DNA from 3 places in the Alkaliphilus crotonatoxidans genome. Region 2 is predicted to be linked to each of the others. Evidence: riboswitches for the same ligand, from Rfam matches in the RefSeq annotation. Region 2 holds a riboswitch; each other region holds the start of a gene.

Region 1 (11,016 bases), 380 kb from region 2:
AACAACTCCCCATAGGTAGGCATCGGCCATAGGGCCTCATCCACCAGTGTTTCAATTTGATCCCCAACGATTCTTAATGCTCCCATAGCTGTAAAAACTGACTCTCGATAAAAGGTTGCCTGAATCAAGGCATCTTCCTCTATTGAGGCGGCTTTTTCCGTTACAGCTTCCAGGGCCACCAATTTTTCTTTAAATGCAGCCAACAGGCTTGACACCTCAGCAAGTAAATCTGCTTGAACAGTCACATCTGCATTGACATCAGCAGCTTTAACGGTATTGACAGAAGCAGCCAAATTTGTTGCATATTTAATGGCAGCAGGCATCATTTGTCTTTTACCCATTTCGATCATGGTTCTTGCTTCAATATTAATTTGCTTTGAATATTCCTCTAAGAGTATTTCATATCTGGAGTGCAGTTCTACTTCACTAAAAACCCCATGCTTTGTAAATAGCTTGACGGATTTTTCAGAGGTTAGGGCTGGAATGGCGGCTATCGTTGAAGGAATATTCGGTAAACCTCGTTTAGCTGCCTCTTCTACCCATTCACTGGAATAGCCATTTCCGTTAAATATAATTCTGTCATGGTGCTTGACAATATCTTGAAGCAATTGTTGAACACCAGCATTGAAATCTGTTGCCCCCTCCAATTGATCTGCAATTTCCGATAAGACGTCAGCCACAATGGTATTAAGCACAACGTTGGGGCCAGAAATTGATGCAGAGGAAGGAACCATTCTAAATTCAAATTTATTACCGGTGAAGGCAAAGGGAGATGTTCTGTTCCGGTCAGTAGCATCCTTTGGTAGGGCCGGCAGGGTGGAAACACCTATTTTCATCAGGCCACCCTGTTTAGATGAGGTGGCAGGACCATTTTTAATCTGCTCCAATATATCGGTTAATTGTTCCCCCAGAAAGATAGAGATTATTGCCGGTGGTGCCTCGTTGGCGCCTAATCTGTGGTCGTTGCCCGCATTAGCTGCCGACAGACGAAGTAAATCGGCATGAACATCCACCGCCTTAATGATAGCTGCTAAAAATACTAAAAACTGTGCATTTTCATGGGGAGTAGTGCCTGGCTCCAATAGGTTAATTCCATCGTCGGTACTCATCGACCAGTTATTATGCTTTCCTGAACCATTGACCCCAGCAAAGGGCTTTTCATGCAACAGGCACACCAGGCCTTGACGATTGGCTACCTTTTTCATAGTATCCATAATAAGCTGATTATGGTCTGCTGCAATATTAGTTGAAGTAAAAATTGGTGCTAGCTCATGCTGTGCAGGTGCCACCTCGTTATGTCTTGTTTTAGCGGTTACACCAAGCTTCCATAATTCTGCATCCAGCTCCTTCATATAGGCTGCAATTCTTTCCTTAATGCTGCCAAAGTAGTGGTCCTCAAGCTCCTGCCCCTTTGGTGGCATGGCACCAAAGAGGGTTCTGCCGGTATATACTAAATCTTTCCGCTTTTTAAAGAATTCCTTTTCAATTAGAAAATACTCCTGCTCGGCCCCTACCGTCGTGATAACCTTTTTGGAGGTATTATTCCCGAATAATTTTAAGACACGAACCGCCTGCTTTGAAAGGGCTTCCATGGATCGCAGCAGGGGTGTTTTTTTATCCAGGGCCTCACCCGTATAGGAACAGAAGGCCGTTGGAATACAGAGGGTGTCTTCTTTAATAAAGGCCGGTGAGGTACAATCCCAGGCCGTATACCCTCTGGCTTCAAAGGTTGCTCGAATTCCACCGGAAGGAAAAGAGGAGGCGTCCGGCTCACCCTTAATTAATTCCTTGCCAGAAAACTCCATAATGACCTTCCCGTCTGCGGTAGGCGAAATAAAAGAATCATGCTTTTCAGCGGTGAAGCTGGTCATAGGCTGGAACCAATGGGTAAAATGGGTGGCTCCCTTTTCGATGGCCCAATCCTTCATGGCATTGGCGACAACCTCGGCAACGGCAGGGTCTAGTTCTTCACCAAGATCAATGGTTTTACGTAATGCCTTATAGATGTTTTTGGGTATTCGCTGCCTCATAACGGCATCATTAAACACATTGGCCCCAAAAATTTCGCTGATTGATTGTTTTTCACTGCTCATATCAAGTCCCCCTTGAATCATAATTTGTTTAAGCAAAAATATAAAAAGGCGTTCTCGAATAAAACTTGAGAACGCCTTTGCTCGCAAGACCAAATAGTCATTTTACCGACAGCGTAAGCTAATTTAACTGGACCCCATTGCCCTTATACACTGCCTGTCAGCTTATTAAATTTGAATTTCTGAATTTTCTATACCTATTTTACTACACATCTTTAAAATATGCAACCTTTTATTTATAAGTAAAATTAGAATATATATACAGATTGTACACCCACATTCATTAAAATACAAGTAAAAATTTATCAAAGGCTGGTTATCATCCTCCTATCTGCAATTTTTAGCAATTTTTTTCAAGTAATAGGGTGTGATAACAATTGAACCGGGTATATTAGTGCTGCAGTTACTAGTTCAAACTATTCATTTTTCATAGTCATATTATACTAAAAGTATTAAGTTGTTTATAAAAAGAGACGAATATAGTAATATATTGAAAGGAGCTGAAAATATGTTAAGCATGCAAGCAGTTAATGACTTAATGACAGTGGTTAATCAACTAGATGCAAGGATTGAAAGCCACAAGGAACAGATCAGTACAAGAGAATTAGAGTTTATGGCTTATCAACGTATCAAAATTTTGCAGCTAATTGATGATTTACATGCCAAGGAAAGCTATTTTAAGGATTAAAACCCCTGCTGTATTGTATACGATCAGCTGACCGCCATGGCTTTTTGAAAATGAAATAGATTGGAGAATTTTATGGAAGTTAAATATATTAATCCCTTTCTCGAGGCCTTCACTAAAACTTTGGAACAGTTAGGCATTATGAATATTAAAAGGGGGAATATGACTAAAAAAAGCAGTTTTTATGTTGATTCTGATCTTTCTACAATAATTGCCTTAAAGGGTGATCTAAAGGGCAACATAGCCCTATCCATGCCCCAGAATACTGCAAGTAATATAGCCTCAGCCATGATGATGGGGATGGCTCCCACAGAGGAAATGACTAAAAGTGCCATTGGAGAGCTATCAAGCATGATTGCAGGTATGGCTTCCACCATGCTGACATCTGCTGGATTAACACTGCAAATTAGTCCACCCGCCATTGTAATGAAGGCTGCCGATATTGATCCTCAAGAAGCCTTGACAATTGATTTTGAAACTCCGTCGGGGAAAATTGAACTTAATATTGGATTTAGTATATAGTATTACCTCAAAACCAATTTACTAAAGTAAAAGATTTTAAATTTTAATTCTTTCTTTATTTATCTACTCTCAAAATAGTAAAGACCGTCTTTTCAGGCGGTCATTACTTATTTTTAAGGATAAATATAATTTATCATCTAAGCATTTAATGGTATGGAATATTATGCATAAACATACCATAAATTTAACATCCTGAAAACTTAGACTCTTATAATTAGATAGATTCCCCCTTGAAATCCTTGAAATATTTATCAAACCTGGAGACAAAGAATAGGTGCCTTGGCATTATAATTGATGCCTTTCATTTCATACCTTTTTGGGGACTTTACCCCCTAAATATTGGTGTACTGTATTCATATCCTTATCTCCCCTGCCCGATAAATTCACTACAATAATCTCCTCTTGCTTGGTTTGAGGCGCCAGCTTCATTAAATGGGCAATGGCATGGGCACTTTCAAGGGCTGGAATAATCCCTTCCTTCTGAGTTAGATACTGTAGTGCCTCCATAGCTTCATCATCCGTCACACTTTCATAAATCCCCCTTTTTGTCTCATGGAAAAAGGCGTGCTCCGGCCCTACACCGGGGTAATCAAGCCCTGATGAAATAGAGTGAACTGGCATAACCTGACCCTGTTGATCCTGCAACAAATAGGTCATCATACCATGGATCACTCCTACCGAACCCTTGGTGAGGGTAGCTGCATGTTCACTGGTATTGATTCCCTTCCCTGCTGCCTCTACCCCGATCAGCTTAACTGCTAATTCTTCCTTAAAGGGGTAAAAAAGTCCCATTGCATTGCTTCCGCCCCCTACGCAGGCAATCAAATAATCCGGCAAGCGCCCTTCCTTTTCAAGGATTTGTACCCTCACTTCGTCCCCAATAATTCGCTGAAAATCCCTAACGATGGTGGGATAGGGATGAGGCCCCACCACTGACCCAAGGAGATAAAAGGTGTCCTCTGAATTGACAATCCAGTCTTGAATGGCCTCATCAACGGCATCATTCAGGGTGGCGGTTCCTGAGGATACACTGTTAACTTTGGCCCCCAACAGCTCCATTTTTAATACATTCAAAGACTGCCGCACCACGTCCTCCTTTCCCATGTAGATCTCACAGGGTAAATCAAACATGGCACAAATGGTGGCAGTCGCCACCCCATGCTGGCCTGCTCCGGTCTCGGCAATAATTCGCTTTTTCCCCATTCTTTTTGCCAATAGCACTTGGCCAATGACATTATTAATTTTGTGAGCTCCTGTGTGATTTAAATCCTCCCTTTTTAAATAGACTTTCCCACCCCCCAGGGCTTTGGTCAGGTTTTGGGCATAGTATAGCGGTGTAGGCCTGCCGGAGTATTCCCTGACATAATATTGATATTCCTTGATAAATTCTACATCCTCTCTGGCAGCTAGGAATTCCTGCTCCAGATCATTTAAAGCATCCATCAGAGTTTCAGGTACGTACTGGCCGCCAAATCTACCGAATCTTATGGGTAATGTCTTTTTCTTCATTTTCTTTTCCTCCCTTATTCTATTTCTTTTTCTTAACTTTACCGATCGTCCACTATCTGTTTACTAATGACTAAAGGGTACTTCTCATTTCCAAGAGCTGACCGTCATATTTAAGTCATTTTGCCAAATCCCCCCTTTCTATATAATAAAAAAAGAGCATGCCATCCCTAAAAAAGGGACGGAATACTCTTTACTCCGCGGTACCACCCAAATTAGACAGTTACACCCATCTTCCTAAGCTCTTTGATACAAAAAAATAAACATTTCATCCTAATTATAGGACGAAATGTTATCATTCCGCGTTGCCACCTAGCTTAGACAGATGTAATCTATCTCACTTTTCCAGGTACGGAAAACAAAGCCTTGTTTTCGATACCCTGCCTCTATAACGTGAGGCCTACGGCTTCATGATACTCTCCATAAGGATTTCCCACTGCTTCTCCTGGAGCCATTCCATAAGCACCTTTGCATCAGGCTTCCACCATCCCCGACTCGCTTGGCCATCGCTGCTTATCTACTCTTTCCAGTCATCGAATTTGAACTTATTTTGTATGATTATACAGTATTCATTTAGGGGTGTCAATGGTTATTAATTAAAAATTTTAGTCCCTAAAACCCATTTCATTCTGAAAGGATCTTAGGGACCTTCTTGATACCAGGTTCAGGCGAGAGCTAATACCTAGCCTCTAAATTAAGGGGCTATCGTAGTCAAATTCCCCAATAGTGGTACTAGTCTTCTTCCCTTAATATGTTGATGTTTTTCCCTGCCATTACCTTGTTCATATTCCTCATGGCACACATTTTACCACACATCGTGCAGGTATCTTCGTGCTCTGGGGTCGATTCTTCCCTGTATCTTCTAGCCTTTTCAGGGTCGATTGCCAGTTCAAACATAGTATTCCAATCAAGGGCTTGCCTTGCCCTGCTCATTTTGTTATCCCATTCCCTGGCTCCCTTTATATCCTTCGCAATATCAGCAGCATGAGCCGCAATTTTGGCAGCAATAATTCCCTCCCTCATATCTTCAAGATTAGGCAGCCGTAAATGCTCAGCCGGGGTTACATAACATAAAAAATCGGCTCCATTGGCGGCGGCAACAGCTCCTCCAATGGCGCTGGTAATATGGTCATAGCCTGGTGCAACATCCGTCACCAGGGGCCCCAGCACATAGAAGGGGGCTCCATGGCAAAGCCTTTTTTCCAGCAGCATATTAGCGGCAATTTCATTCAGCGCCATATGGCCTGGCCCTTCAATCATAACCTGTACATTTTTTTCCCAGGCTCTTTTGGTAAGCTCTCCCAGGGTAATAAGCTCTTTAATTTGACTGGCATCAGTGGCATCATGTATGCTACCGGGCCGGCAGGCATCCCCCAGACTGATGGTAACATCATATTTGGCACAAATATCCAATACCTGATCATAGTATTCATAAAAGGGATTCTCTTTGTTATTTAATTCCATCCAGGCGTACAGTAATGAACCACCCCTGGAAACAATATTGGTCAGCCGAGGATTTCGCTTAAATACCCGGGCGGCTTCTCGATTGATTCCAGCATGGATTGTCATAAAGTCAATTCCGTCAATTGCGTGCTTTTCCACCACCTTAAGAAATTCTTCCGCTGTTATATCCTTTAACTCCTTATCGTAAAACCCCACTGCATCGTAAATAGGTACCGTTCCAATCATGGCCGGTGACAGATCAATCAAGGCCCGTCTAAATGCTTCGGTCTTACCATAGGAGCTTAAATCCATGATAGCCTCGGCCTTCATATCAATGGCTGTTTTAACCTTTTCCATTTCCATGTCTATGTTGACACAGTCTTTAGAAATTCCCAGGTTGACGTTGATTTTTGTCCTGAGGCCCTGGCCAACTCCCTCGGGGCTAAGGCCATGGTGGTTTTTGTTGGCAGGAATAACAATTTTACCTTCTGCCATCAGCTCTCGAAGAATTTCCACCTCCATTTGCTCCTTTTCTGCTACAATTGTCATCTCCTTTGTAACGATTCCCTTACGGGCTGCATCCATTTGGGTTGTGTAATTCATTTTGCCACTTCCTTTCAAGTTCATCTTAATCCTAACAGTTATGTTTTACTGTATAAAAAAACACCAACCCATAGGATTGGTGTTTAAAACATAAGCATATCAATATTTCTTCAACAGCATTATGCCAATAAACAACTCCCTACGCTAGTATTATCTAGTTCAGGTAATTAGGGTCAAAGAAATACGGTTCTTAATCTCAGCTGGCCATTCCAGCCCCCCTGTGCTTTTTAGTAATTATTTAATTTTACTCTTTTATACTAGCATAGTTGACTCTTATTTGCAATTGGCTTTAGATAGTTCTGTTATTGAAAAATGTACTATTTTACTGGAATCCAGATTTCCATATAGGAATCGTTCTGGGTTGGATCCTCACTGATATAAACTTCGAAGGAATCGCCCCCTGTGTGTTCGTAGCCGTTTGATGGAAACCATTCTGAAAAGATTTGCTTCCAAGCCCTACTGATACTATCGGGAACTGGGCCCCTCACTTCAAATACCGCCCATTTGGAGGCAGGCTGCATTAATACTTCAAAATCCTCCCCAGGCTTTAGGGTAGATTCCACTGCGATCCAGTAATCCATTTTGTTTTCTTCTGTATTATAGTCTGCACTTAGGCCCATTACTCCTTTGATTTCTCCATTGTTTAACCTTACCAGTTGTTCCACTGTGCCGTCTTGATTAAGCTGGTTCCAAAACCTGCTAATGGCTTCACCCATATCATCAAAGGAAACCGTCTGCTTTCTACCCACTACCTCAAAGCTTTCTTTTTCAACAATACGATACTTCATTGGTTCCGCTCCTTTCAAGTTTACCTGAATACTCAGGCGATTATAGGATTCCAGCCTTCCCTTGCCCCTTCGTGCTTCAGTGGGAGTAATTCCATGATGCTTACGAAAGGCTTTGGAAAAGGCCTCAGGAGTGTCATATCCATATTTAAGGGCTAGGTCAATCACCTTACAGTCCGAGCTGATCAACTCTTGGGCGGCCAGGGTCAGCCTGCGCCTTCTTACATATTCAGCCACTGTCATATCGGTTAAGATCATAAACAGCCGCTGAAAGTGAAAGCTCGAAAGGTGGGCCTGTCTAGCAATCCCTTCAATTGTAATTTCATCCTGCAGGTGATTTTCTATATAATCTATTGCCCTTTGTAAAGCCTCTACCATTGTCATATGCCTCACTCCTTGATTCCATTTTACCAATGAGTATTGTTGATTACCTGTCTTTTTGTGCGGTCGTTGGACTGGATTTGTTAATGATTTGTTTGAGGTTTTTTGCTATTATCGCTTTCTTCCTGCACCGCCGCCCCTAGTTGAGCCGCCGCCTCCAAAGGATCTGCCTCCACCGAAGGACCTTCCCCCGCCAAAGGAAGAACGGCCTGAGGATGGTCTACTGCTCCTGCTGGATGAGCTTGAGCCTCCAAATAGACTAGAGGTAGAACGACCGGCACCGCCCCCACGGGTTGAGCCACCACCACCGCTGCTGCTACCCCAGAAGCCCCCAGATCTGGGCTTGGGCGTAGTATTTCTTTGATTTGAGGTGGAGCGTCCGGCACCACCTCCCAGGCCTGCGTTACTGCCACCATTGGTTCTTCCTGTGTTATTACCAAAGGTTCTTGGGGGTCTGGGGGTCGTATTCCATCGACCATTATACCAGTAGCCTCCCCCTGGCGGTGGCGGGCCATAATGCCCCCAATAGCCCCCAGGACCATAGCGTCTAATTCGACGACGACTAAAGGGGTTAAAGGGAATTCCATATCTTCTTCTGTAATAGGCTCCTCGGGTTTGCGTAACCAGGACAATTATGATAATTAAGAAGAAAATCATAACAATAAAGGTAATAAAGCCGCCCCCCGAGCTATTTCCTGTCTGCGAAGGCTGCGGTTGATTGGGCTGCCCTGGTGTAGCTAAATTTTTGAGATGATTGTCAAAGAATCCATACAGGGCATTGGCAGTTTCCCCTGCCCCCTGATCATAATTTTGTCTGGCAAAATAGGGCTCAAGATTTGAATCAAGAATGTTTTGTACTCTATTACTGGTTAAGCTTCCTTCAATATCCCTTCCGGTCACCATCCAGTAATCGTCATCGCCTATTGACATCAGCAGCAGTACATCCCTGGGCCCTGCCCCGATATCATCAAACATACGATAGGCATAATCCTGGATATGCTCATTTCCGGTGGTATTGACTGTCATGACATAAACACCAGCACCCTTTGTCCTTTGATAGGCTGTACTTTCCTGATTGATCGAATTACTTGTGTCGTTTCCTATCACCTCGGCATGGTCAAAAACATAGCTCCCAACCCCTTGGGCCTCACCAATATTATCACTCCATGTACCACCCAGCACATCAATAAAGGCAGCGTAGACCTCTAGGGCTCCCCGGTCATAGTTCCCTACTGCAAAGTCGGGCTCCAGGTATTCACCAAGGATTTGTGAAATCTTACCACTGCTTAGGGTAGCCTCAAGGCCCCGCCCCTGAACCGCCCAGTAATCATCGTCTCCAATTGACATCACAATAAGCAGGCCATTATTTTTTGCTGCGTCTCCGATTTCCCAGCGGTTAAACAGCTCTGTGGCATATTCCTCCATAGAGACTCCCCCGGTAAAATCCACCGTAACCATTACAATCTGGGCACCATTTATTTGATTCAAAAGATTTCCGTTATAGATCATCAGCTCCTCAGAGGCTTTGTCAATAACATTGGCAAAATCATTAACGTAAAACTCTGTAGTGGCCTCGGGAAAGGCACCTTGCCCAAAGGTAAACAGCGTTAAGCATAGAGCAAAGATAATCGTACAAACAATAGGTTTAATGGTTTTTTTAATCATACATCCTCCTTACTACTCATATAGCTCAAGGGGAGCTACAGAAGTAACGATTTTTAAAATATTGGCAGGAAAGGCCTTTAGTTTCTTATTATAGGCTATGGCATATTCATTATAGCTGCTTCTTTCAATAATTAGCTGTCGGGAATTTATCTCCGCCAGGAATCCATTACGATAGCCCTGATCCCGATCCGACAGGGGCAATGGCTCCAAAGCCCTGTATAGCTCCTCAGATGAGAAAATAAGCTCCTGGACGGCATCATACTTAGTATCTGGGGTCTTAGCCTGAGACAAGGCCTCTCTTTTATCCATTACGGCTTGAATCCGGGCATCATCCTTTTCCAAATAACGGCCCGCCACCACCGTCAAATTATAGCATTCTGCCATAATGGCCTCTAAATCCTGCTGAATGCCTACACCATTCTGTTCTTCACCTAAGTAAAATATGCTTTCTGCCTGGGTCCTCAATTTGCCCATAGAGCTTCGAAAGCCAATCAAAATGGTAAAGATAACAATAATAGTCGTCAGAATTTGGGCATTTTTTCGTCTTTGAAAAAATTCCATACTATCTTCTCCTATTCCTTTATCGTTCTTATTCTCTATTGTTTATTCCTAAGCTCGGCCCCAATTTGCCCCAGGGCCGCCTCTGCCTTAAGTTTTTCTTCAGTACAGCTTTGCTGAACAGTTAAAAGGCTGTCTAGGGTTTCAATTAGGCTTTCATTGGTTTCCTTCAGAGTGTCTAAATCAACCCCCTCTTTATCCTCATAGTGTGTATTTTTCAAAGCCCGGGTGTTTTCAGTGAGGATTTGCCTGGTGGCATTGGCCATATTCCTCTGGGTATTTAAGGCCTCTCTGGAATGGGCCAGCCCCAGGGCCATCATCATTTGATTTTTCCATAGAGGAATGGTGTTAACCAAAGAGGATTGAATCTTATCGACAATGGCACTGTCACTGTTTTGTAACAGTCTTAGCTGGGGGCCCATCTGCCTGCTTACAGCCCTTGAAAGCTCCAAATCGTATAGCTTTTTATCAAATTGTTCACAAAGGGCGGCCAGCTGATGGGCTTCGTTAATGTCCTCCTGGGCTTCAGTTTTTTGAGCCCTTTCCTGAATTAGCGGCAGCTCCTCTGTTAGAACCTGTCTAAGCCTTTCTCGACCCGCCAGAATGTACATTGTCAATTCCTTATAATAGTCAAGGTTTTTTTTCTGCATTTTATTAAAAAGGGTTATATCCTTCATTAGGCTAATTCGCTGGGCCTCCAATATTTCTGCTATTTCATCTATATTCCTTTCCACCTCTCGATAACGATTCATTAAATCAAGCTTCTGCCTTTTAGTCC
Region 2 (11,016 bases):
CGTATTGGACTCTTACACTTTTTATGGAGCTGCCGCAGCTTAACATCCTTGTCTTCAGTGGCAGCATGCAGCTTTACGGGGATGCTGACTAATCCGAAGCTGATGGTGCCCTTCCACATTGTATGCATAATAACACCTCGCTTTTTTTCTTAGTTTTTGCAGCAATGTATTTTTCATTCCTATAAGAATAACTTAATTTATAGGAACAGTTCCTGATCATGGATTCAAAAATAAAAAAGCCCTTAATCCACTTCAGGATTAGGGCATTGTAAAAGCATTATTTTTTAAATCATCCCATCAGATGGCCTCGCTGGAATAGCCATTGCTGGTAAACTGACTGTTATACAGGTCTGCATAGAATCCTTTTTGCTTCAACAGCTGCCAGTGACTTCCTTTTTCAATGATTCGGCCTTCATTCATTACCAGAATTAAATCGGCATTCTTTATGGTTGAAAGCCTGTGGGCAATCACAAAGCTGGTTCTTCCCTTCATCAATTCTACCATGGCCCTTTGAATATGAATTTCTGTTCTAGTATCAACGCTGCTGGTGGCCTCATCTAAGATCAGAATAGCCGGGTCCGCCAAGAAGGCCCGGGCAATGGTAATCAGTTGCTTCTGACCTTGTGAGATATTGGATGCTTCTTCATTTAAAACAGTTTGGTAGCCATCTGGCAGGGTTCTGATAAAATAGTCTGCCTGGGCGACCCTGGCGGCATTGACAATATCCTCATGGCTGGCTCCCCGTCGTCCGTATGCAATATTTTCTTCGATTGTACCATTAAAAAGCCAGGTGTCCTGTAATACCATCCCGAATATACGTCGAAGATCCTCTCGCTTCAAGTCCCTTATGTCGACCCCGTCTACAGTAATTTTACCTTGATCTATTTCATAAAAACGCATCAGCAGGTTTACCAGGGTAGTTTTGCCGGCCCCGGTAGGGCCAACAATGGCAATGGTTTCACCGGGCTGTACCTTAATGTTCATGTCTTCAATCAGCTTTTCATCCTTTTTATAGCTAAAGTTTACTGAATCAAATTGAACCGCTCCCCTAGGCAGCTCAATAATCTGATGATTTATTTCATCAGGAATCTCCTCCTCCTCGTCAAGTAATTCAAAAACCCGCTCAGCAGAGGCTACGGTAGATTGAAGAATATTAGCAATATTAGCGGTTTGGGCGATGGGCTGGGTAAATTGCCTTGCATACTGAATAAAGGCTTGAATATCACCAATAGTAATAGTTCGCCTGGTAACCATAATACCTCCCGCCACAGAGATAATAACATAGCCGATGTTATTGACAAAGGTCAGCAGGGGAAAAATGATTCCCGAAATAAATTGTGCTTTCCAGCCGGACTCATAGAGTTCGTCATTAATTTTTTTAAATTGATCAATGGAATCAGATTCCCTGTTAAAAACCTTGATAATTCTATGACCGGTGTACATTTCCTCTACATGACCATTAAGCTCTCCCAGGGATTTCTGTTGGGAGGCAAAATGCACCTGGGATCGCTTGGCGATTTTGGCTGTTACCACAGCACTTAGGGGCAGAATAACCATTGTAACAAGAGTAAGGAGCGGGCTAATGGTCAGCATCATCACCAGTACGCCCACCAGGGTAACGACCGAGGTAATTAGCTGGGTCAGGCTTTGCTGAAGGGTACTGCTGATGTTATCCACATCATTGGTAACACGGCTCAATATTTCGCCATGGGTTCTTGAATCGAAAAACCCCAGGGGAAGCTTTGCCAGCTTATGATTGACATCATTACGCATATCATAGACTGTTTTTTGGGCGATACCCGCCATAATAAATTGTTGAATATAGCTGAACAAGGCACTGACAAGATATAGGCCCATTAAAATCTTTAGAATTCCGCCAATATATTGAAAGTCTACGACGGCACTGGAGGAATCTTGCAATCTTGCCATTGAACCTTCAAAGAGCTTTGTAGTGGCCAAGCCCAATACCTTAGGGCTAATAATACTGAAGGCAGTGCTTAGAATGGCCATGATCAATACCAAAAGCAATTGAAGCCTTCGGGGCTTTAAATATGCCAACAACCTTTTTAGTGTTCCCTTGAAGTCCTTTGCCTTTTCTACAGGAGCGCCGATCGCTCCCATGGGGCCCCTTGAGGCGCCATTCAATTTAGCTTTTTTTCTTATTTTCATGCCAATTCCTCCTCGGTCAGCTGGGACGAAACAATTTCACGATAAATACCACAGGTATCAAGCAATGTCTTATGGGTACCCATACCAGCAATTTTTCCCTCGTCCAGCACAATAATTCTGTCAGCATCCATAACCGTACTAACCCTTTGGGCCACAATTAAAACTGTGGCATCCCTGGTTTCTTTTTTCAGGGCAGATCTTAGTTTTGCATCGGTTTTAAAGTCAAGGGCAGAAAAACTATCATCAAAGATATAAACCTCCGGCCTTCGAACCAAGGCCCTGGCAATGGAAAGACGCTGTTTTTGCCCCCCTGAAACATTGGTGCCTCCCTGGGAGATGGGAGAGTCATAGCCTTCCTTCATATTTTGAATGAAGTCCGATGCCTGGGCCACCCGAGCAGCTGCTTCAACAGCACCATGGCTGGCGTCTTCCTTGCCGAAGCGGATATTTTCTGCAATCGAGCCGCTGAACAGGACAGCTTTCTGGGGAACAAATCCAATTTTATTACGAAGTTCCTTCTGGGTCATATCTCGAATATCAATGCCGTTCACCAATATACTTCCCTGGCTGACATCATAAAAACGGGGAATCAAATTGATGAGGGTGGATTTACCTGATCCTGTTCCACCAATAATGGCGGTTACTTCCCCAGGGCCTGCACAAAAGCTAATATTTTGAAGGGCAGGCTGTTCAGCGCCGGGATAGGTGAAGCTAACGTCTCTAAATTCTACAAAGCCCCTTTGATTGCTGTGTGTAGCTGGCTTTTCTGGATCCATGATTTCTTTTTTCGTTTCCAATACCTCATTAATCCGTTGAATAGAAGCCGAAGCCCTGGGGATGAGAACAAACATCATGGAAACCATAATAAGTGAGTACATCATCAGCATCACATATTGAATAAAGGCCATCAGGTCTCCTACCAGGAGCTGGCCCTGATTGATAAGATTGCTGCCCAGCCACATAATGGCAATGGTGGTAAAGTTCATGATAATCATGATGGAGGGCATTAGGGCGGCCATAATTTTATTGACTCGAATAGCGGTGTCCGTTAGATCTGTATTGGCTTCGTTAAAGCGCCTTTTTTCGTAATCCACCTGATTAAAGGCTCTAATAACACGAATACCGGTCAAGTTTTCCCGAAGCACTAAATTTAACTTGTCCAGCTTCACCTGCATCGACTTAAACAACGGTACCCCCTTGGCTGCCACCAACCCTATGACTGCCGCCAGCAGGGGAATGACCACCACAATCACAACAGAAAGGGATTGGTTTTTAGAGACGGCCATGATCATTCCGCCGACGGCCATCAAGGGGGCACTGACCATTAGACGAAGCATAACCATCAGAACCTGTTGAATCTGAGTGACATCATTGGTTGTTCTTGTAATCAGGGTAGCTGTCCCGATTTTGTCAAATTCCTGTAGGGAGAAGTCCTCTACCTTAGTGAAAATCATGTTTCTAAGGTCCCTGCCGAAGCCCGTTGCAATTTTTGAAGACAGGTAACTGGCCAGGATAGCACAGAGAACACCACCGGCAGCCACCAATAGCATAATTGTTCCAATCCGCAGAATATATCCTGTATTGCCGGTAACAATGCCGACATCTACGATATCAGCCAACAGAGTTGGTAGAAACAGCTCGGAAATGGATTGCAGCAGTATGAGGCCTAAAACTGCTGCAATCCATGATCCATAAGGCCTTAAATATTTTAATAATTTTTTCATGATATCCTCTCCTGTCAGTATAAAAGTTAGCCTTATACTATTTCTGTAATAAAGCCTTTAGGGATTCAAGGCCCTCTACAATCTGTTTGAGGTTCTTTTCATCAGTTTGTAGAAATTTATCACTAAATTTTTTTTCCAATTTTTCATGGAAGGTAGCCTGAAATTTTTCCTCTGATTCTTTAACAATAGAAACCTGTACCACACGGCGATCATCCTGGCCTCTTGTACGTAGTACATAATTGTTTTTTTCCAATCTGTCTACAATGCCGGAAATGGTGCTGTTGGATAGGCCCAATGCCCGGCTTAATTCACTGATCTTCATGGGCCCATTTTTACTTAAGTTGGCCAATACCATCACCTGAGGAGCCGTTAAACCGCCTTTATTGAAGGTATGCTTCATGCTATCCTTAATCAAATAATCAATATCCCTCAATAAATAGAATATTTTTCTTCCCGTATCGTTAATCACGCTTTGGCCTCCTGACAATATTATGATGTAAACTATATTATTTTAATGCAAGCTGAACAACGGTTCACAGGGATTTAAACCCAACGGGCAGAAAAAAATCTGTTGATTCAATTTATTTTGCATTAAAATATTTTTGAATACGAAACATAATTGTAGTATACCCCTGCTAGGTCCCTCCATACAACCCTTTAAATCTTAAATTTATATAAAAAAACCAGCATCCAGGATTGATTCCAGATGCTGGTCTGCCTTGGGCATAAATTATGCCTTTACTTCAGCCTGCCCTTTTAATTGCCTGAAAACAGTATTAAATTGAGGAATTAGAGTAATTACAAGACAAAGTAAGGTATCGGCCCCCATAACGGTACCGTTATAGATCAAGGAATATAGAAAGACATTCATCCCCTCGGGGGCGTAATCTGCGAAAAAAATGGCTCCAGATAAAAAGCTCATGACAAACCTTCCAAATCCTCCAATTAAGCAGGCAATGCTCAAGTTTTTACGGTAAAGCCCTGCCAGGCCCATGGCACCAAAGGCCAGGGGATAATCGAGAAATAATTGGGCCCAATGAATGACATAGGGGTCTTGAATCAATTGTAGAAAGCCATAGGCAAAGCCGGCGATAATACCGGGAATAGGCCCGAATATCACTGCAAAAATAAACATGGGCAGCATACTGGCGGGAGTAATACTGCCTCCCTGGGGAAAGCGATAGAGTCTAATATAGGATAATACAAAGGAAAGGGCAATACAAAGGCTGCCGTAAACAATAATTCTTGTATTGAAGGTAGTATTTTTACGGTTTTTTCCAAGATAAATAAGAAGGCCTGCGCTGCCCATAAGGGCCAGCAGGATTGCCCAGGTTACCGGTTTTAATTCTAATAGCTTTGCAAACATGTAAAAAATTCATCCTTTCTTCCATCGCTTGGATGCAAAAAACGTGAAAGGAAATCCTTTCACGTTAAATAGACGTTGAAATGCTTCCCTACGCAGGTATTAACCTACAGGTTCGAAGGGTTGGACAAGCTCCTCTCAGCCAATGGCACCCCTAGCGATATTTTTATTTTAATTATAACATATTCTCAATAAAATACAAATGATTTATAAAAAGCTATTTATTTCATTACAGCCCTATGGTTTAACCTAAATAACATCTTAGTCCTCCTATTTATCCCATAGGCCTACGTAAAATAGCTAGAAAATGAAAACGATAACATTTTCAAAAAATATAGAAAATTAAGAAAAATGCAATTTTATCTATTGAATAATTCTATAAAAATGATATAATACTGAATACATTAATTTAATAGTCGAAATATTCTAGAAAATATTTTGTGGACAGACGTAAATGACTAAATCATTGCAGGGCAATGCTCTGCTGAACTAAAAATTGACAAGGGGGACGAATGTTATGGGGACTTATGGTTTACCTCCCGCCCAGGGGCTTTATGACCCTGAAAGGGAGCATGATGCATGTGGCATTGGCTTTATCGCCCATGTGAAGGGAATAAAATCCCATGGGAATGTGAGGGATGCCCTCACCATACTTGAAAATCTGAACCATCGAGGAGGTCAGGGCAGCGAAGAAGATACGGGGGATGGTGCTGGAATTCTGCTGCAAATTCCAGATGTTTTCTTTAAACGGGTTTGCGGAAAAGAGCTTTCTCTGCCGGAAGCAGGACAGTATGGTGTGGGAATGGTTTTTATGCCACCCCATCAGGAGACGGCAGAAAAATGCAAATCGATATTAGAGTCTGTTGTCTGTGAGGAGGGGCTGGGCTTGATCGGCTGGCGAAAGGTACCGATAGAGGCGAAATACCTGGGAAAGACAGCAAGAGAGTCAATGCCCTGGATAATGCAGTTTTTTGTTCGAAAATCGGAAGACTTAAAGGTCAACATTGATTTTGAAAGGAAATTGTATATCGTCAGAAGGCTGGCAGAAAAAAGAATTGAGTATATAGCTCCAGAGGCCCATCAATATTTTTATATTTGCAGCTTGTCCTCCCAAACCATCGTTTATAAGGGAATGCTTACGGCCACTCAGTTAAGGAGCTTTTATCCAGACTTATCTGAAAAGGACCTGACCAGTGCCATTGTTTTGGTCCATTCCCGCTTCAGCACCAATACCTTTCCTACCTGGAGCCGGGCCCATCCTAACCGTTATTTAATCCATAACGGGGAAATCAATACCCTAAGGGGAAATATCAATTGGATGAAGGCAAGGGAATCAAGCCTGATGTCAACGGTTTTTGGAGAGAGTCTTCAAAAGGTGCTACCGGTTATTAACACCGAAGGGAGCGACTCGGCCATGCTGGATAATTGCCTGGAGCTGTTATATTTATCTGGCCGTTCCCTGGCCCAAGGGATCATGATGACCATACCTGAACCCTGGGGCACCCTGACGGGAGAGATGGATTCTGATAAAAGGGCCTTTTATGAATACCACAGTTGTTTAATGGAGCCCTGGGACGGCCCCGCTGCCATTGCCTTTACCGATGGCGCCAGGGTTGGTGCGGTACTGGATAGAAATGGCCTAAGGCCGGCTCGATATTATGTTACGAAGGAGGGGCGGGTGATTTTGTCATCCGAGGTGGGAGCTTTAGAGCTTCCCAGCCACACCATTGTAGAAAAGGGACGTCTTTCACCGGGGAAAATGCTTCTGGTAGATACCATAGCAGGAGAAATTGTTCATGATGAAAAAATCAAGCAGCAGGTTGCCGCCACCGCTCCCTATGGGGAATGGATAAGGAATAATTTGATTCCATTGAAAAGCTTAGCAACTGTTGATATAAAGCGACAAGAGCCTCTGGGGCTATTGGAGCGGCAGAAGGTATTCGGCTATACTACAGAGGATTTGAGGATGAACCTGTTGCCCATGGCCAGGGATGGAGAAGAGCCCATCGGCTCAATGGGGATGGATACACCCCTGGCGGTGCTTTCGGAAAGGCCCCAAAGTCTGTTTAACTATTTTAAGCAGCTTTTTGCCCAGGTAACGAACCCTCCCATTGATGCCCTTCGGGAAAAAATTATTACCTCCACCGTCACCAGCCTGGGAACAGAGGGAAATCTATTGGAAGCTGGGCCGGAGGGCTGTAGAAGAATTCAGCTGGAAAGCCCCTGCTTGTCTAATGAAGATTTAGAAAAGCTGAGGAATATAAAGGAGAGGGGCTTCAGTGCCATTACCCTTTCCATGCTCTACCCGGTTGCCGAAGGGGCGTCGGGCCTTGAGGGTTCCCTGAAAAGGTTGTTTAGCCAGGCCGAAGGAGCCATTGACGAGGGCCAGAATCTGATTATTTTATCAGATCGGGGAGTTAGCCAATCAATGGCTCCTATTCCATCCCTGCTAGCCCTTTCGGGGCTGCATCACCATCTGATTCGTAGGAAAAAAAGAACCAGGGTAAGTTTGATTGTAGAATCCGGCGAGGTTCGGGAGGTTCACCACTTTGGACTGCTTCTGGGGTACGGATGTAATGCTGTTAATCCCTATATGGCCTTTGAAACCCTGCGGGGATTGCACGATCAAAAATTATTGCCGGCAATGGGCTTAAAGACAGCCCAGAGGAATTATCTGAAGGCCATTCATGCAGGCATTATTAAGATATTATCTAAAATGGGCATATCGACCATGCAAAGCTATATTGGTGCCCAAATTTTCGAAGCCGTCGGATTGAATAAGGAGGTTATTTCAAAATATTTTACCGGAACCGCCTCAAGAATTGAAGGAATTGGGATGGAGGAAATTGCACGGGAGGCAGCCATGAAGCATGAAAAGGCCTTTAATGAGGCAGAAAGAGGAAAAGGACTGGAGGCAGGCGGGTTTTATAAATGGAGAAGGGATGGTGAATATCATTTATATAATCCAGATACCATCTTTCGCCTACAGCGGGCCTGCAGGGAAAATGACTATCAGCTGTACCGGGAGTATGCCTGGCTCATCCACGAAGAGTCTCAAAGAGTCACTACCTTAAGGGGAATGCTGGAAATGAAATGTAAAGAGGAGGCCCTGCCCCTGGAGGAGGTTGAGACTGTTGAAAGGATTGTTCGACGTTTTAAGGCCGGGGCCATGTCCTATGGCTCCTTAAGCCAGGAGGCCCACGAAACCATTGCCATTGCCATGAATCGTATTGGTGGCAAGAGCAACACGGGGGAAGGGGGCGAGGACCCGCGGCGCTTTCAATCCGATGAAAAGGGGAATTCCAGTTCCAGCGCCATCAAACAGGTGGCTTCGGGGCGGTTTGGGGTAACCAGTGAATACCTTTTACATGCCAGAGAAATTCAGATTAAAATTGCCCAGGGGGCCAAGCCGGGGGAAGGGGGACAGCTGCCGGGGAAAAAGGTGTATCCCTGGATCGCCCGGGTGCGGTATGCCACACCTGGAATCGGCCTCATATCCCCACCGCCTCATCATGACATCTATTCGATTGAAGACCTGGCCCAGCTGATTTACGATTTAAGAAATGCTAATCCCCGGGCCAATATCAGTGTAAAGCTGGTTTCAGAGGTGGGGGTGGGTACGGTTGCCGCCGGTGTGGTGAAGGCAGGCGGCAATGGGGTTTTAATCAGCGGCTACGACGGTGGGACTGGGGCTTCCCCCCGAACGAGCATACAGCATGCAGGTCTCCCCTGGGAGCTGGGACTGGCCGAGACTCACCAAACCCTGCTCTTAAATGGCTTAAGGGATCGTATTGTATTAGAGACCGACGGCAAGCTGATGACGGGTCAGGATGTGGCTATAGCAGCCCTTTTGGGGGCAGAGGAATTTGGCTTTGCCACGGGCATCATGGTGGCCCTGGGATGCTTGATGATGCGGGTCTGTCATCAGGATACCTGTCCGGTGGGAATTGCTACTCAAAACCCTGATTTAAGGAGGAAATTTGCAGGGGATCCCCAGCACGTGGTTAATTTTATGCAGTTCATTGCCAGGGATTTAAGGGAATGGATGGCCAGAATGGGCTTTAGAACCGTTGATGAGATGGTTGGCAGAATGGATAAGCTGCAGGTTAAAAGCACCATTACCAACTGGAAGGCAAGAAATGTAGATTTATCTGCCATGCTTTATTCTCCGCCCCTTAAAGGGGGGAAATCCCTTCATTCAATAAAAAAACAATCGGGTTTTTCTGGTTACAGCCTTGATCAAGAGATTTTATTAAAGGAATGTATGGAGGCAGTACAATTACAAAAAAAAGTGAAGCTAAGCCTGCCGATTAAAAACACCAACCGGGCTGTGGGAACCCTGCTGGGAAGTGCTGTTACTGCCCATCATGGAGGAAAAGGCCTGCCGGAGGATACCATTTGGCTGAGCTTTAAGGGATCAGCGGGACAAAGCTTCGGAGCCTTTGTTCCGGCGGGAATTACCCTTGAGCTGGAGGGTGATGCCAATGATTTTATTGGGAAGGGCCTGTCTGGCGGGAAAATAATCCTGCGTCCCCCGGCAGATTCAATCTTCGAAGCCTCTCAAAATATCATAGCAGGCAATGTTTCCTTTTATGGTGCCACCTCAGGTGAAGCTTACATTAATGGTGCCGCTGGGGAACGGTTCTGTGTGAGAAACAGTGGTGTCAATGCTGTGGTGGAGGCCATCGGCGATCATGGCTGTGAATATATGACGGGGGGCAACGTGGTGATCTTAGGTGCCATTGGCAGAAATTTTGCTGCCGGCATGTCTGGGGGAATTGCCTATGTATTAGATGAGAAAAAGACCCTTGAAGCAAAGTGTAATCAAGAGCTGGTTGCCATTGAGGATCTTCAGCAGCAGGAAGAGGAAAGGGTCAAAAAAATGATTGAACGGCATTACTTGTACACAGGCAGTAAAAGGGCCGCTCAGCTGCTGGATCAATGGAATCAGTTGAAATTAAGCCTCCGGAGGGTGATTCCGGTTGAGTACAAAAGAATTCTTAAGGCATTAGATGACCGTAGTGAGGGGAATTTGAATAACGTACCAATGTCTTCTCAAAAATCCATATCTTAATCAATAAGCCCCATCTGTAAACAGGTGGGGCATTACAATCCCAGAGAGGATATTTCTTAAACAGAGGTATCGTGAATATGATATAATGATGATAGTTTCTATATTAAATAAGATTGAGGGGATACAATGAAGCTTAAAGCATCAATTAAAAATATAGGAGAGAAGCTGTTAATTGGTATCAGGAGATTTCCAGGGGCGCTGTTGATGGCTGTCCTTACAGTTTCAGTACTAATCTATCTAAATCATCTGGAATACCCCCAAAGGCAATCCCTTGATGAAATATTGACAAGATTAGCCATGATTTTTGCCCTGGGAATTCCGATTTTTTTAACGATCCAAGTATTAATTGAGGGGATTAAAGGTCGAAAGGGCTTTGGTCTTGCTGCCCATTTCCTTGGGATTATCCTGTTGGGCTTTTACTATCGATACATGCTGAAGGATTTTGAAATGGTGGCCATTACCCGGTATATTGCCCTTACGTTGGCTTTGTATCTGTCCTTTGTGGTGATGCCTTATTTTAAAAGAAAAGAGGGCTTTGAGCTCTATGTTATTAGACTTTTAGTAGACTTCTGTATTACTTATTTTTATGCCATGATTCTATACCTTGGTTTGGCAGCCATTCTTTTAACAATTAATCTGCTTTTTTCAGCCAATATTCCTACAAAGGTCTTGCTGGATATATGGGT
Region 3 (11,016 bases), on a different contig from region 2:
ATCTATTGTGCTGCTTATCATACTCACCTTTGTTATCAATCGAACGAAAATAGGCCTGGCCATGAGGGCCCTGTCTCAAAATGTTAAGGCAGCCCATTTAATGGGAATTAATGTGAATTTTATCATTGCCTTTACCTTTTTTCTGGGTGGTGCTTCGGCAGCCATAGCCGGTACCCTGATTAGTGGGTATTATCAGATTGTCTACCCCACCATGGGCTTTGTGGCCGGGCTAAAGGCATTTTCAGCTGCCGTACTGGGTGGAATTGGCGTATTGCATGGGGCAGTGATCGGCGGCTTAATCGTAGGGGTTTCAGAAAGCCTGGCAGCAGCCTTTTTGGGGGGAACCTATCGAGATGCGGTCTCATTTATCATATTAATCATTGTTCTTGTTCTAAGGCCCCATGGCCTATTTGGAAAGAAAGGGATTACAAAGGTGTAGCCTATGGAAAAATTAAGTATGAGTATGAAAATTACGAATCAAAAATATCGGTTTATTTTTATAGTCGGATTGATTGTGGTGCTGCTCCTGCTGCCATTTTTAGGGCTATCCCAATATGTCTTGCGAATTATGATTATGATTGGCATCTATGCCATGCTGGCCCTGGGGTTAAACATTTTAACCGGCTATACCGGCCAGGTTTCCCTGGGGCACTCGGCCTTTTATGCCATCGGGGCCTATGTATCGGCTCTACTGGCCACGGGCCTTCAGCTCAATTTCTTTGGGGCCATGCTGGCAGGAATCATAGTGGCGGCCCTCAGCAGTCTTCTGCTGGCTATAACTACCCTAAGGCTGACAGGCACCTATTTATCCATTGCCACCCTGGGCTTTGGAGAAGTGGTCAGAATGATTCTGTTTAATTGGGAATCAGTTACCAATGGCCCCCTGGGGATTCGAAATATTCCAAGGCCTGCCATATTTGGCTATGAGCTGACCCTCGCCAATCATGGGTTGTACTATTTGATGCTTGCTTTGGTGGGCCTTGTTTCCCTGATTTGCTACCTGATTATTCATTCAAAGATCGGCAGAGCCTTTATATCCATTAAAGAGGACGAAATGGCAGCCCAATTCATGGGAATTGAGGCCACCCGTTATAAAATATTGGCCTTTGTCATATCCGCCGGTATTGCTGGTATGGCAGGCAGCTTTTATGCCCACATGATTCGCTATATTGACCCCAATACCTTTACCTTTGATACCTCCATACTCATTATCAGCATTGTTATTTTAGGGGGAATGGGTACCATGAGGGGAATGTATGCAGGAGCAGCCCTTTTAATTGCCTTTCCTGAGGTGCTTCGGTCTTTGGCGGAATACAGATTCGTAGTCTATGGCCTCATTCTGGTTCTGATGATGCGCTTTAGGCCCCAGGGGCTATTGGGCTGGCGATCAAAGGCTCCCTACCGTCTTCCTAAAGAAGCGCGGGAATACCAAGCCCACTTGGCAAAGAAAGGGAGCGGGGCAATTCGTGGAAAGGAGGAAGCTGTCAAGGGATAGAGCTGAAAAGCACTCCATGGCAGCACACACAAATGGCAATTCTTGAGGTGAATTCAATAAGTAAGCACTTTGGAGGGCTTGTGGCGGTTGATCAGGTCAGCTTTAAGGTAGACCCAGGGGAAATCATCAGCATTATTGGCCCCAATGGAGCCGGTAAAACAACCATATTTAATATTTTGACAGGGGTTTACCAAATTGATGGAGGAGAAATCCGCTTCGAGGGCAGGCCCATTCACGGTAAAAGTCCCCAGGAGATAGTAGCGGCTGGAATATCCAGAACCTTTCAAAACATAAGGCTTTTTTCCAATATGCGGGTTATCGAAAATGTTCTGGTGGGAACCCACCTTAATACCCGTTATAACCTGTTTGATACCATATTTCGAACGAAAAAATACAGAGCCCTTGAAGCTGAAAGGACTAAAAAAGCCATTGAAATTTTATGGTCCATAGGATTAGGCCATAAATTACATGACTATGCCGACAGCCTTTCCTATGGTAACCAAAGAAAGCTGGAAATTGCCCGGGCCATTGCAACCGGTGCAAAGCTGTTATTGTTAGACGAACCGGCAGCAGGAATGAACCCCCAGGAATCGGAAGAGCTGCTTCATTTTATTAGGGCTCTGAGGGATCAGGGTTATACCATCCTTTTAATCGAGCACGATATGAGGGTTGTGATGAATATTTCTGACCGGATCTATGTGCTTGATCATGGAAAGCAAATTGCAGAGGGGCTGCCCCTGGAAATTGCCAATGATCCAAGGGTAATAGAAGCCTATTTGGGGGGAGAGAAGAATTATGCTGAAAATTAATCAACTCAATACCCATTATGGTAATATACATGCCCTAAAGGGAATTGATGTGGAGGTGAATCAGGGGGAAATTGTCTCTTTAATCGGGAGCAACGGAGCAGGAAAATCAACCACCCTGTTGACCATTGCGGGTCTGTTAAAGGCCTCAAGGGGGAAGATCACCTTTCAAGGGAAAGAGATTTCAAACATGGCCCCCCATGAAATTGTAAAGCTGGGAATCAGCCTGGCACCCGAAGGGCGGGAGGTCTTTCCTGGTCTGTCGGTATCTGAAAATCTACAGCTGGGGGCCTTTATTAAAAAAGATAAGAAAAAAATACAACATTCCTTTGAGCGGGTCTATGCGCTGTTTCCCAGGTTAAAGGAAAGACAAAATCAAGCGGCAGGCACCCTTTCGGGGGGAGAGCAGCAGATGCTGGCCATTGGAAGGGCCTTGATGTCAGAGCCCCAGCTATTAATGCTGGATGAACCTTCATTGGGGTTAGCTCCTAATATAGTTGCCATGATTTTTGAGCTGATCCGTTCGATAAACAAGCAGGGTACTACTATTATGCTGATTGAACAGAATGCCAATATGGCCCTGCAGGTAGCTCATCGGGCCTATGTATTGGAAACAGGGAAAATCACATTACAGGGTGACGCTAAAGAATTAAGCAATCACCAGCAGGTTAAAGAGGCATATTTGGGTCTTGTAACCTGAAGCATTTTAATTAAATCTGAAGGAAAAGAGGTTTTTAAATGATCAAAAATAATCCGACACCAAAAAATAAGGCGATAGAAGATTTAAGGGCTGCCTTTGAGCATCGGGCTACCTGGTTTTATCTTCTCATTGAGGAAGCCAAAAAGGAAGGCTTAAGCACAGATTTTGCAAGAAGGGCAATTTTTAACTGTGGCTGCTTCCATGGCCAGGTAAAGCTGCCCGAAACCGATGATTTAAAGGAATTTACCGAAGCCTTTGCCAACGAAAATGTAAAGGAAATCTTTGAAATGGATGTACAGGTTTCAGAGGAAGCCTTAAACATCGAATTTCACTATTGCCCTCTGGTGGCAGCCTGGCAAAAACTCACAGATGACGAAGAGCTCATTGCAGAGCTTTGTGATATTGCCATGGAGGGAGACAGAGGTATTGCCAATGAATTTGATGCCTTTGAATTCAATTTAGGCAAAACCATTGCCCAGGGCCATCATGTCTGTGAAGTCGCCTTTAAAAAGGTAAAATAACTGTTAAATTACCCCATAAAAAAAGATGATTTCTTAAAGGAATCGTCTTTTTTTATACCGTTAAGCCCTGCTATAGTCTACTGGGGCTAAAATACTAAATGTGGCCGATATTTCAAGGAATATAAAAAAATCCAGGGGGAGCAGTAATTTTACCAGCCCTAGTATATAATTAAAATAAGCAGTTTATCATAGCTGTCATTAAAAATGAAAGGAATTAGCGTATGAAGCCGTTGAATGATACCTATTACCTGGCAGAAAGTGCTTATATTCCCAAAAACCGTCGTAAAGAGTACATCCAATATTTGAAATTATATTATCTACCCAGGGTCGAAGCTTGGAAGCAGGGGGGCTTAATCAAAAACCAGGAAGTCTATCAATATCTTTTTAAAAATATTAAAAAGGGTAGCTTTTTATCATGGAATCATTTAAAGCTAATGGAATTAAACAACCGATCAGTAGCAGATCAGGTTATAGAAGAATTGGGAGGACTACCGAAATTTCAAGGAAAAGAGCTGATTCGTCGGGAGCTTTTGGTTAGTACACCCAACTCAAATTATCCAGAAGCCAGTCCCCAGGCCCGGCAGCGAAGTCTTCCCTTATTTTTCGCCATTGAATACGTTGATGTGTACCAGCCCCATCTTGATGAATTTAGACAAATCATGATCCACAACAATGGCCCTGCAATGAAGTACATTATGATGGAACGGAAATGGTGCTACAATTTTATTGCACTGGAAACAGTGGAAATATTTCGTCATAATCCACTGATCCCCGGGTGGAACCAGCTCCATGTCATTGGCCTGTATCCCGATGCCGTATTAAGCTACAAAAAAGACTTTGAAGCAGGCCTAAAGGAAGCCACTGGTATTTCCTTTGAAGAAAACTTCAATAGATTGAAGCAAATCCGAGCTATGCTCTATAAAACTGGGAATAAACGATTAAAGCTAACCTAAAAATGGCACCCTATTAAAATAAGATAAAGGAAAAATTCAATCGTCAACCTTTTGTGAACTACCACCACTTAAGGTGGAAGACTTCTTGGCAATTTGGGTTAAAAAATTTTAAAATTAATTTTGAAAAATGGTTGATTTTTTTCACTTAAATCTCTTTTTATATAATGTAAGACGAAACAAGTTGGCCAACAGGAAGAGTCTTACCAAAATAAAAAAATTAAAGGAGATGTTATTATGCCAGATGTAGGCGAAAGAAAATGGGTAGCTATTGAAATGACAAGAGGAGAGATGGAAGCAGAGGTTGGGGATATAAACACTGGAATATCTAGTATAGTAATTTCTATAGCTGGTCTTCTGATAGGAACAGTTTACACGTTAGCAGGTTCAATACTAGGTCTCATAGGTGCGGCCCAGGTAGCACGAGATACATTTTATAATAAATATAAAAATGAGCTTCTACAATGTCTTAATGAGCTTGAAACAGCAGATGACAATGCTGTGATACGTCTAGAACAACAATATAAATACCACGTTAAAGGTGGTTGGCTACCCCTTAACGAATTTAGGTTAGCAGTAGAAGAGTAATCGAGTAGGAGGTGGGTAAAATAATTACTCACCTCCTTCGATTTAATAGATCTTAATTATGGTAGAACCGTAGGCTGTACATGTAAATAAAAAGACTCACTAGGATAAAGGATAAAAATAAAACATATAGAAGATATTTATTTTCTCTAGTCTTTAAATAATTTTTATAATATATAAAACATACGGTAGGTATAAAAGTGATAGTAAAAATACTAAATGCAATTAAATTTGAATCCCATGCTAAGTATGCAAAGGATAATACATATGCTAAAAAGAACCAAGAATCTAAACTTTTTGTTTTGATAATATCAAATGGTTCAAAGATATAATCATTTTTCTTTGTAATATAGAGAAGTCGAGCGCAAACAAAAATTGCTAAGATAGTAGATATTAGTATGGGTAAATTATTTTTCAAAATAAAACCTCCTTTCACAGGTGAACATTAATTAAGCTTTAATACATGTTTTTACTAAAACATCACTTTTACCTTCATACTAATCATTAGTCTAACGATAACTATTTTTATTTTAACATTATTTTGATATACTGAATATAATTCAATGTAAATTTATCATCTTTCTATCGACAATTACTTATTTGTGGGTCTCCAATTCCATTCTATTCCTTCATGGTGAACAGGGTTCCAAATTAATCTCTAAAGTATAGCCCTAATATTGTTTTAAGCTTTTTAATTATATCTTTAAGGGAACTGGTTCCTACATACTAAAGGAAAGATTATATGGAAAGCGGACCTGTCAAGAAATTTGTGTAAAGTTATTGCCTAGTATCGTAGATGCTGGGTAATTCTGTCTTTAAATAATACCACTAGCTGATTTAGTACTTTTGCCCAATTCTGGACTGGTCGATCCCATGTTTTCTTAATATCGGTGACTCTAAGATAGACCAAACTTGAAGAGTGCTGTCTCACTGGGAAAGGCTCCTTTTCGATTGGTTACCTTCCTTAATTGGTTATGATAACTTTCTATGGTATTGGTTGTATAGATGATTTTTCTAATATGACTGGGATAGTTAAAGAGATTTTCTACCGATGCCCAGCTGTTTCTCTATACCGCTAACGCGGCAGCGTATTCTTTCCACTTAGTCTCAAAGTCTTGGAATAAGCTGTTAGCTTCATCTAAACTAACCGCTCGATAGACTCCTTTGATATCTTTAGCAAATTCAGCCCAGTGCTTACGGGGGATATATCTGGTGCTATTTCTCATGAGATGAACAATGCACCGTTGTTGGATTGCACTAGGATAGTTGGCTCCTATGGTTTCTTCTAGCCCTGGAAGTCCATCTAAAGAAATGAAGATTATGTCCTCTACACCACGGCTCTTGATTTCTTCTAGTATCTGTAGCCAGTGTCTACTGCTTTCATCTTCGGATAACCAAAATCCTAGAACATCTTTATGACCCTCTGGATCAATTCCTATCACGTTATAAAGGGCTTTCTGGCCTGTACCTGACTCTGTTTTTACTGGTGTGTACATGGCATCTACAAATACAAAGGGGTAGCACCTTTGTAGCGCTCTATTACGGAATTCTTTGATAAGGGGAATAATTTTGTCGGTAATCTTTGAAACTGTTTCATGGCTGATATCAAAGCCATAAATGTCTTGGATTGTGGCTTCAATATCTCTTTGAGATTGTCCTTTTGCGTACATAGCCAGGATTTTTTCTTCAATTCCTGCGACATCCTTCTGGCCTTTATTTGGAACATTAATCTGAGTATCTCCCAACTGACCGATCACGGTTTTGGTACTGTGACCATTACGGCGGTTACTGGTGGTCGCTTGATTGTTAGCATTTTTGGCGTAGCCAAGGTGATCATCCAGCTCTGCTTCGAGCATGGCCTCCAGGGTATCAGCAAACATGTCCTTAAGAGCCTCCTGAATGTCCAGGGCAGACTTGATCTCATAGTTTTGAAACAGATACTTCATTACTTCGTCAGAAGCGGGATTACGTTTTTTCTTAGCCATAGTGTAAGCCTCCATTTTGAATTAGGTAGATTATATCATAAATCTACTTTACACAAATAATCTTACACCCTCTGGAAAGCTTTGGTTATATAATGAAACTAAATCATTTCAGAGAAGTATATCCAACACAGTAGAACTAAATGAGATAACATTAAGATTTTATGTAAGAGCAAAAATATATGACGTATTAAAAGACAAGTTAGGTGGAAGGGACTCAGTATAATAACTTGACCCTTTATAGTTCTAGTGAAAATGGCAAGGCCAGCGTCTTGGAGGCGCTGGCCGGTAACAACCTCTTATAGAGCTAGAGCAGACCACCTATTTTACGGATGTTATAGGTGGTCATGATTCTGAACTTTAATTCCTAAAGAAGAAACACTGTTTACGATCCCTTCCCATTCCTTTAGCATTCGATTGAGATATTCTAAACCGGTTTTTGTAATGTGATAGTACTTTCTTGCAGGGCCATTCAAGGATTTTCTTTGGGTTATTTGGGTGTAACCCGTTGCGTTTAATCGACGAAGAATGGTATAGATTGACCCTTCGTAGACATCAGGGAAAAACTGTCGAATTGATTTCATAAGCTCGTATCCGTAAAGCTCCTCATCCTTCAGCTTATATAGAATACACATTTCCAGTACACCCTTTTTCATTTGCGTATCCATGATACAACCCCCTAAGCTTCCACCACAATGGTATCAGTCAGCATATCATGGAGCGCCTTATGTTCTTTGGTAAACAGAATCGTGAATAGTGAGATTAAGGGTACAACTGGAATGGAGTTTATGAGGAATTTACCTAAAAACTCACGGCTAAAAATAGAACCCCTTGTTATACTTGATGTATCTGAGCGGCACACCTTGATGTGCATAAGCTTCTTTCCAACAGTCTGGCCTTTGAAAATCAGGGCGGCCCCCAATGAATAGAACATATAGAATACAAGACCGAATATTGCAAAGGCAATTGATGTAGGGGTTGGCCTTCTACTAATTTGCTGAATGTTTTCTGCTCCATCTTCTGAAACCGATATTGTGTCATGGGGGTTTATATTAATAACTTCTTCCTGGGTGATTGTATATTCCTCAAAGCTGGCATATCCCAGATAGCTTAATGTTCCCACTAAGGGGGTTGGGTACAGAATTAAAATAACATAAGACAACATAGCACTTCCTAAAACAAATGTAATGACAAAGGCAGGAACTACGGCTATTATGGCATCAATAAAGTAAGCACATAACCTGCGCCCTGGATTAGAGATGTGTTTATCTAATGGCGTTACTTGCTTTTCCTCATGTAGTTCAAGAAGGGATTTTACTAAAAATGCAGGCGAGCCAAGCTCTACAGATATTTCATCATCGGTTTTTCCATCTTCTCTACCAGATACGAAAAAGCTTTCGTAATCAGTTAAAATATCCTTTATAGCATCAGGCGGAAGCTTCCCTTCAAGATTTTCTTTCAGCTCATTCAAGTATTCAAATTGTTTCATTAATCACTCCTCCTTACTACTTATTGAACAGTAGCCTTTTTCCTATTGTATCACGCTACTATTTAATAATCAATAGCCTATATCAATATGCAAAATTCAAATTGTTGTACTCCAAACCAAGCTTATTTAAAGATTTGACGAACTATATATCATTAAATTTCAATCTTTTACCTTATTATTCCACCTTAAATATCGTCGTTTTATTTAATTTCTATTTTATTGTCAACTCACCCCCAGTATGGTACCATGAAATTAAAGTATTTCATTTTTTTTAAAACTGAATAAGAATTGAAAGCACTGGGAGAGTTGGAAAGGCCAACTGAGAAAAAGACCCTGTAATGTCTTTGATCCCCATATACCTGATCTGGATCATGCCAGCGTAGGAAAGTGTATTTAAGAAGCATATTTTATCATGCGTCATTAAGCACAAATCTTGCAATGGGATTTGTGCTTATTTTTGTATATCGAAAACCCCCGGTTCTACCGGGGGTTCCAAAAAGCTTTAGCTATGAGCAGAAAAAATAACCTCCTTTTGTTAGAATAAAAAAGGTTCGCCAACCAATTTTAAAAACAAAAGGAGGATCCGAAGTGGATAAGAATAGTCTATCACATACTACCTGGAGTTGTAAATATCATGTAGTTTTTGCACCCAAATATAGAAGGCAGGCTATATATGGGAAGATCAAAACTGACATAGGAAAGATTCTAAGGAAGTTATGTGAGCAAAAAGGTGTAGAAATACTGGAGGCAACAGCCTGCGTGGATCATGTACATATGGTGATAGCAATACCACCCAAATATAGTGTTTCAAGTGTGATGGGGTATTTAAAAGGAAAAAGTTCACTAATGATATTTGATAGACATGCGAATTTGAAATACAAGTATGGAAATAGACATTTCTGGTGTAGAGGTTATTATGTGGACACGGTAGGACGCAATGAAAAAGCAATAAGAGAGTATGTGAAAAATCAAATACAAGAAGATATAGCTAATGATCAAATCAGCCTACAAGAATATATGGACCCGTTTACGGGAGAGCAAGTAAAGAAAGGCAAAAAGAAGTAAAGAGCTGCTTAAGCAGCAGCCCGTAAATGCAAGCAGTTGGCGAACCATTCAAAGAGCCTTAAGGCTCAAGCGAGTAACATGCCCTTCTAGGGCTGAGCAAACTACCCGCTGAGCGGGTAGTTTTGATTATTTAAAAATTCAAGTAAAGAGGTGAAGCATGAATCTAAAAAAATTGACTGCGGCGGCACTGTTAAGTGCCATGGGAACAGCCACTGCCCACCTGTTTTATATTCCAGTAGGGGCGGCCAGGTGTTTTCCCATACAGCATACCATTAACCTGCTGAGCGCCACCCTACTGGGGCCGGCCTATGGAACAGGGGTGGCCTTTACCATATCCTTGCTTCGGAATTTCATTGGTACAGGTTCGCTGCTGGCCTTTCCCGGCAGCATACTGGGGGTTTGGCTTGCTGCTGTATTTTATAAACGTAGAAAAAAACTCATCTGGGCCATGGCGGGGGAACTGGTGGGAACAGGTTTTTTGGGAGCCTTGGCGGCTTATCCCCTGGCCAACTATTTAATGGGGAACGAAGCAGCGCTATTTTTCTTTGTGGGGCCCTTTATGCTAAGCTCACTGGGAGGGGTAATCATTGGGTTTGTCCTCTTAAATCAGCTCAAGCGGTTGGGCCTGGAAAAGTACATGGAAGCATAAAAAATCATATTCAGGAGGTTAACTATGGAACTAAAGGAGCATTTAGGAGGACTTTTAAAAGCAGTAAGGGAAAAGAAGCCCCTGGTACATCACATTACCAATTATGTAACCGTAAACGACTGTGCCAACATTACCCTGGCTGTGGGGGCGGCGCCAGTCATGGCCGATGACCCGGGAGAGGTGGAGGAAATGGCAGCCCTGGCCCAGGCCCTGGTGTTGAACATTGGCACCCTGAATCAACGAACCGTTGAGTCGTCAGTTTTGGCCGGTAAAAGGGCCAATCGTGCTGGTATTCCAGTGGTACTTGACCCTGTAGGGGCTGGAGCCACCAAACTAAGAACTGAAACAGTAAGCCATATTATTGAAAATGTTCAGCTGGCGGTTGTCAAGGGGAACATGTCGGAAATTAAAAATATCTATGGTATGGAAGGTCAGACCCGGGGGGTCGATTCATTGGACGACCCCCGGGAAGGCGGAAAGGAAATTGCCCTTTCTCTTGCCAGGAAGTTGAAATGTGTTGTGGCCATTACCGGGGTAGTTGACATTGTTTCTGATGGCAGTCAGGTTTACTGCATTGAAAATGGCCACGAAATCCTATCGAAAATAACAGGAACGGGCTGTATGACGGCTTCTATCATTGGAGCCTGCTGTACTGTGGGGGAATCCAACCTGCATGGAACCCTGTTGGGGATTATGATGATGGGAATAGCAGGGGAAATTGCCTTTGATCAATTGGCCAGCCCAACCCATTTAGGAAGCTTTCGCCTTCGGCTG

What was found. Region 2 has a riboswitch for thiamine pyrophosphate ahead of thiT (energy-coupled thiamine transporter ThiT). Riboswitches for the same ligand answer to the same signal wherever they lie in the genome.
Positions count from the first base shown of each region.
Region 1: it holds a riboswitch for thiamine pyrophosphate, as region 2 does, so the genes downstream of both, thiC (phosphomethylpyrimidine synthase ThiC) here and thiT (energy-coupled thiamine transporter ThiT) in region 2, are expected to answer to the same signal.
Region 3: it holds a riboswitch for thiamine pyrophosphate, as region 2 does, so the genes downstream of both, tnpA (IS200/IS605 family transposase) here and thiT (energy-coupled thiamine transporter ThiT) in region 2, are expected to answer to the same signal.

Region 1 covers NZ_BAAHXS010000006.1:436,206-447,221, reverse strand. The annotation lists gene ACYQ1I_RS14140 (glutamine synthetase III family protein) at 1-2,093, opposite strand, end outside; gene ACYQ1I_RS14135 (hypothetical protein) at 2,599-2,778, shown strand; gene ACYQ1I_RS14130 (chemotaxis protein CheX) at 2,851-3,297, shown strand; gene trpB (tryptophan synthase subunit beta) at 3,604-4,806, opposite strand; gene thiC (phosphomethylpyrimidine synthase ThiC) at 5,536-6,849, opposite strand; TPP riboswitch at 6,968-7,079, opposite strand; gene ACYQ1I_RS14115 (GyrI-like domain-containing protein) at 7,167-8,018, opposite strand; gene ACYQ1I_RS14110 (TPM domain-containing protein) at 8,127-9,680, opposite strand; gene ACYQ1I_RS14105 (LemA family protein) at 9,693-10,241, opposite strand; gene ACYQ1I_RS14100 (toxic anion resistance protein) at 10,277-11,016, opposite strand, start outside.
Region 2 covers NZ_BAAHXS010000006.1:56,937-67,952, forward strand. The annotation lists gene ku (non-homologous end joining protein Ku) at 1-128, opposite strand, end outside; gene ACYQ1I_RS12340 (ABC transporter ATP-binding protein) at 298-2,169, opposite strand; gene ACYQ1I_RS12345 (ABC transporter ATP-binding protein) at 2,166-3,893, opposite strand; gene ACYQ1I_RS12350 (MarR family winged helix-turn-helix transcriptional regulator) at 3,931-4,362, opposite strand; gene thiT (energy-coupled thiamine transporter ThiT) at 4,624-5,259, opposite strand; TPP riboswitch at 5,328-5,422, opposite strand; gene gltB (glutamate synthase large subunit) at 5,774-10,330, shown strand; gene ACYQ1I_RS12365 (DUF4153 domain-containing protein) at 10,457-11,016, shown strand, end outside.
Region 3 covers NZ_BAAHXS010000005.1:47,145-58,160, reverse strand. The annotation lists gene ACYQ1I_RS11475 (branched-chain amino acid ABC transporter permease) at 1-439, shown strand, start outside; gene ACYQ1I_RS11470 (branched-chain amino acid ABC transporter permease) at 443-1,495, shown strand; gene ACYQ1I_RS11465 (ABC transporter ATP-binding protein) at 1,528-2,304, shown strand; gene ACYQ1I_RS11460 (ABC transporter ATP-binding protein) at 2,291-3,001, shown strand; gene ACYQ1I_RS11455 (L-2-amino-thiazoline-4-carboxylic acid hydrolase) at 3,040-3,522, shown strand; gene ACYQ1I_RS11450 (hypothetical protein) at 3,744-4,475, shown strand; gene ACYQ1I_RS11445 (hypothetical protein) at 4,710-5,060, shown strand; partial or broken gene ACYQ1I_RS11440 (IS256 family transposase) at 5,954-7,003, opposite strand; gene ACYQ1I_RS11435 (PadR family transcriptional regulator) at 7,375-7,707, opposite strand; gene ACYQ1I_RS11430 (RDD family protein) at 7,719-8,528, opposite strand; TPP riboswitch at 8,818-8,931, shown strand; gene tnpA (IS200/IS605 family transposase) at 9,117-9,593, shown strand; gene thiW (energy coupling factor transporter S component ThiW) at 9,751-10,242, shown strand; gene thiM (hydroxyethylthiazole kinase) at 10,267-11,016, shown strand, end outside.